DNA from 2 places in the Streptomyces ferrugineus genome. Region 2 is predicted to be linked to the other one. Evidence: riboswitches for the same ligand, from Rfam matches in the RefSeq annotation. Region 2 holds a riboswitch; the other holds the start of a gene.

What was found. Region 2 has a riboswitch for cyclic di-AMP ahead of IM697_RS41135 (transglycosylase SLT domain-containing protein). Riboswitches for the same ligand answer to the same signal wherever they lie in the genome.
Region 1: linked by a shared signal. The riboswitch ahead of IM697_RS40115 (C40 family peptidase) and the one ahead of IM697_RS41135 (transglycosylase SLT domain-containing protein) in region 2 are both predicted to bind cyclic di-AMP.

What each region holds. Positions count from the first base shown of each region.
Region 1 covers NZ_CP063373.1:9,042,066-9,044,259, reverse strand. The annotation lists gene IM697_RS40115 (C40 family peptidase) at 120-1,304, opposite strand; cyclic di-AMP (ydaO/yuaA leader) riboswitch at 1,313-1,479, opposite strand; gene pcrA (DNA helicase PcrA) at 1,793-2,194, shown strand, end outside.
Region 2 covers NZ_CP063373.1:9,268,728-9,270,921, reverse strand. The annotation lists gene IM697_RS41140 (HAD family hydrolase) at 1-99, shown strand, start outside; gene IM697_RS41135 (transglycosylase SLT domain-containing protein) at 132-848, opposite strand; cyclic di-AMP (ydaO/yuaA leader) riboswitch at 854-1,038, opposite strand; gene IM697_RS45275 (hypothetical protein) at 1,716-1,862, opposite strand; partial or broken gene IM697_RS46060 (POT-type proton-dependent oligopeptide transporter) at 1,904-2,194, opposite strand, start outside.

The DNA.
Region 1 (2,194 bases), 230 kb from region 2:
GCCTGTGGGGCTGAGTGGGGGTGCGTGTAGCGCATACGGGTGCGTTCACCCGCAGCCTGCGCGGCGTAGCGTTTCACGCGCGCGTGCCCGAGAGACGGCCACGCGCGCGTGCGTGAGCGTCAAGCGGGGCGGACCACGCTGTGGATCGACGACTCGCCGTCGTAGTAGATCGACTCCTCGCGGACGTAGGTGCCGGGCTTCGGGGCGTGGATCATCATGCCGTTGCCGATGTAGATGCCCACGTGGGTGACGTCGTCGTAGAAGAAGATCAGGTCGCCGGGTCGGGCATTGGCCAGGGAGACCGTGGTGCCTGCGTTGACCTGGTCGTAGGTGACGCGGGGGATGTCCACGCCGGCGGCCTTCCAGGCGGCCTGGGTGAGGCCGGAGCAGTCGTAGGAGTCGGGGCCGGTGGCGCCCCAGACGTACGGCTTGCCCATCTGGGAGCGGGCGAAGGCCAGGGCCTTCTCGGCCTTGGTGGCGTACGAGGAGTCCGAGGAGGACGAGGAGGACGAGTCCGAGGTGCCGGAGTCGGCCGGGGGCTCGGTGGTCTCCTGCTGCTGGGCGGCGGCCTCCTGGCGCTCGCGCTCGGCCTCGGCCTCCGCCTGCTGTCGGGCCAGCTCGGCGGCCTTGCGCGCCGCCTCCTCCTGCTTGCGCTTCTCGATCGCGGCGAGGCGGGCCTTTTCCTCCGCCGTCAGCTTCGAGAGAAGTTCGCGTGCGTCGGAGAGCTTCTGCTGGACCGTGGTCTTGGCGGTCTGCAGGTCGTTCTGCGACTCCGTGAGCGTCTGGAGGCTCTGGGTGGCCTCCTGGCGCTTCTTCATCGTCGCGGACTGCTGGGTGAAGTACTCGTCGACCGACTCCTGTTGACGGGCCGTCATGCGACCCATCAGCTGGTTCTGGTCGAAGTAGTCCTGCGGGGTGTCCGCCAGGAGGAAGGTCGCCGTGTCGGGCGCGGTGGCTCCGGTGCGGTACTGGGCGGCGGCGGAGCGGCCGAACTCCTCGCGCGCGTCGTTGAGCTTCTGGGTGCGCTGGGCGACGTCGTCGAGGAGGGTGTCGACGCGCTTGCGCTGCTTCGCGGTCTTCTCCTTGGCCGCGTTGTACTTCTCCGTCGCCGACTCCGCCTGGCGGTAGAGGTCGTCGACTTTCTTCTCGACCTCTTCGAGGCTGGGCTTGTCGTCCGTGGAGGGGCTCGCGTCGGCCGTCTGGGACAGCAGGGCCACGGACGTGAGGGCCGCCGTGGCGAGGGCGGGGGTCCGTATGCCGGCTACGCGCGTACTCGCGGGACGCGACTTGCGGTGCGACGCCAAGGGAGGCGACTCCTTCCATGCTCCGCCTACCGAGTTAGCTGTCGGGTTCGGGCGGGTGCTTCGGAAGGGTTGCCCTACGGCCTTTCCCGGGAGGGGAGTTCGGCCGATTCACCCCAAGGTCGTTGGGTCCCCGGCTCCGGTCGCCATGGCGTGCCGGACTCAGCGGAGGCCGTGCGGCCCGGCGTCGTTCGCCGGTGGAGGTCGTACGGCCTGTCCGGCACCGTAGCCAACTCGTGTGGCCCCTGTGAAGGTTGATGTTCGATATGCCCGATACATTTTCGTGACCTTGGGGCGAAGGGCTGTGGAAGGGGGTCGGTCTGGGAGGGTCTGTGACGGCTTGCACGTGTCTCGCAGGTCGTGAGGGTGCCGTTGCGGAGGGTGAGAGGCGGTTCGGGTGAGGCGGTCCGGAAGATCATCGGGCGACGAAACAGGCGATGTTCTCGGGGTGGCCGCGGGCTGTCAGTGGGGCGGCCTAGACTCGGAGAGCGATGAGCAGCCTCTTTGACGACAGCTTCCTGGCGGACCTCCAGGCCCCTCGGGCCCACGAGGAAGAGCCCCCGCCGCCGCCCGAGGACGATCACGCTCCGGAGCCGGTTCCGGACGATCTGTTCGGTGGGAAGTTCGACGTGCCGCCGGACCGGGACGCCTACTACCGCGACGGCGCCCCACGCCCGGCCATCGACGCCGCGGCACTGCTGGACGGGCTGAACGAGAACCAGCGCGCGGCCGTCGTCCACTCCGGCACCCCGCTGCTCATCGTGGCCGGCGCCGGATCCGGCAAGACCCGGGTGCTCACCCATCGCATCGCCCATCTGCTCGCCGAGCGCAGCGTGCACCCGGGGCAGATCCTCGCGATCACCTTCACCAACAAGGCCGCGGGCGAGATGAAG
Region 2 (2,194 bases):
GCGATCGCCGACGAGATCACCCTCTCGAACGAGGACGACGGCATCGCCGTCGTCCTCGAGAGGCTCTTCGCGGGCAGATTGGTCGATTTCGCCCCATAGGGGCGACCTGGGGCGATAGGTCCGGTGAGGGCCTAGTACGGGCCGTTCACGTTGTCGATCGAGCCGTAACGCGCGGCCGCGTAGTTGCACGCGGCCACGATGTTCGCGACCGGGTCGAAGGGGTCGTACACCGTTCCCGGCACGTGGTAGCTGGCGAAGGTGGGGTCGATGACCTGGAGGAGGCCCTTGGACGGGGTGCCCGCCACGGCGTTGGAGTCCCAGTTGTTGATGGCCAGCGGGTTGCCGGAGGACTCGCGGAGGATGTTGCGGTGAATGCCCTCGTACGACCCGGGAATTCCGTTCTGCTGCATGATGTCCAGCGCGTTGCGGATCCAGCCGTCGAGGTTGTTCGGGTACGACTTCACGGAGGACTGAGTGGCCTTGGCGACGCCGGACTGCTTGGCGGGCGCGGACGCCTTGCTCGGTGCGGACGCCTTCTTCGTCGCGCGGACCTTCAGGTCCATGCCCGGGTGGATCAGCCGCGGGTCGTCGCCGATGACCTTGCGGTTGTCCTTGTAGAGCTGCTTCCAGCCGCCCCGGGCGTCGTAGCGGTCCGCGATGCCGTAGAGCGTGTCGCCCTTCTTCGTGGTGTACGTGACGGAGCCGGGCTTGGCCGCGGTGGGCTCTGCGGCGCCCGCGCCGGTCGCGCTCAGGAGCGGGAGGGCGAGGGCGGCGGTGCCGGTTCCGGCGATGGCGACGCGGCGGGTGAGCGGGTTGGTGCGGGGGCGGCGGTGCTTGCCTCGGGGCATGGCGCTGTTCCTCTCCGTCGCCTGCGAGGTGAGCTGTCGGGTTCGGGCGGGAGATGCCCGGCCGCGCCGCCGTGCGACGGTGCGACTTCACCCCTAGCCGGTTCGGTGCGCCATCAAGGCGTCCGGTCCGGCGACTTACCTGGGTCCCCCGCTCCTGCCGTGCGTGTGTGAGTTGCGTCGATGGATGACTCGGGCGGCGGCAGGATTCGGCGTCCGCCCGACGAGCGGGAACGTATGCGAGAGCATATGCCCGGAACAAGTGCCATGGCTGCCTGACGTGCGGATTGACCATGGTCTGAGGGGAATGGAGCGCTTGATCCTTTGCGGTTGCCAAGTCTCAACTCGCGTTCGACGCAAGGGTGGAAGGGGGTGCGTCCGGCTGACCCCTCGGGCAGGCGTGAGTGACCCAATTCACTGGCGATCACAAGAATGGCAAATCGGGCAATGCCTCCAACTCGCCTTTAATCGGCTGTCCGTGGAGTCCGTTTTTCCCGTGTCCGGAGGAAAACGACCTCTTCGCCCTCCATGTAGATGAGTGATGGGGGAGTTCACGCCGAGCGGCGCCGGCTGCTCCGCTTCCTCGAAGGCGGCCAGGGTCAACACCGAGGTCTCCTCACCCACTTCGCACTCCAGGCGCACCGAGTGTGCGTCCTCCTCCCGCCGGTGTTCGCGCCCCTGAGTGTCGACTACGAGGACGGAACCTCCCCTGTAGTGCACGTCGTTGTCATGGTGATCGTCCGTGGAGCAGAGGGTGACGATCGCCTCGACGAGGCGGGTCCCGTACGGGGCGGGACGCGCCGCAGGTCGTGGTGAGTCGTCTCGTAGGGGAAGGACGTACGGATGCGCATGAGCGGGATCCCCGTCCGGTCAGTGCACCTGGTGCGTCGTGCGGCGCGGCCAGGGCGCCGCGGCCATCACGGCGAGCCCGGGCGTGGCCGATATGCCGGAGGCCTCCAGGAGGGCGTCGCCGAGGCCGAGCAGCGGGTGGGAACCCACGATCCACCAGACGGGCATGAGGGGGGCGTCGGAGGAGTGCCCCGAGGTCGGCGGTGCCCCATGTGGGCCCACAGTGCGACGACGGCGGCGGTGGCGGCGAGGCCCGTGACGATCAGGCGGGTCGTCCGGCGCGACGGGGGTCCTTCGAGGGTGCGGGAGTCCGGGGCCGGCGCGAAGGGGGCGGCATGCTTCCGTCCGGCCGGATGACGGCGCCCGGCGAAGACGCCGATGTTGATCGCCATGCAGTAGAGCGCGAAGCCGGTGTCGCGGCGGTCGTCGTCCGTGCGGTAGAGCTTGCCGACCAAGGTGGCGACGTTGGGCTTGAGGAGGCCGGTGCCGGCGCTGATCAG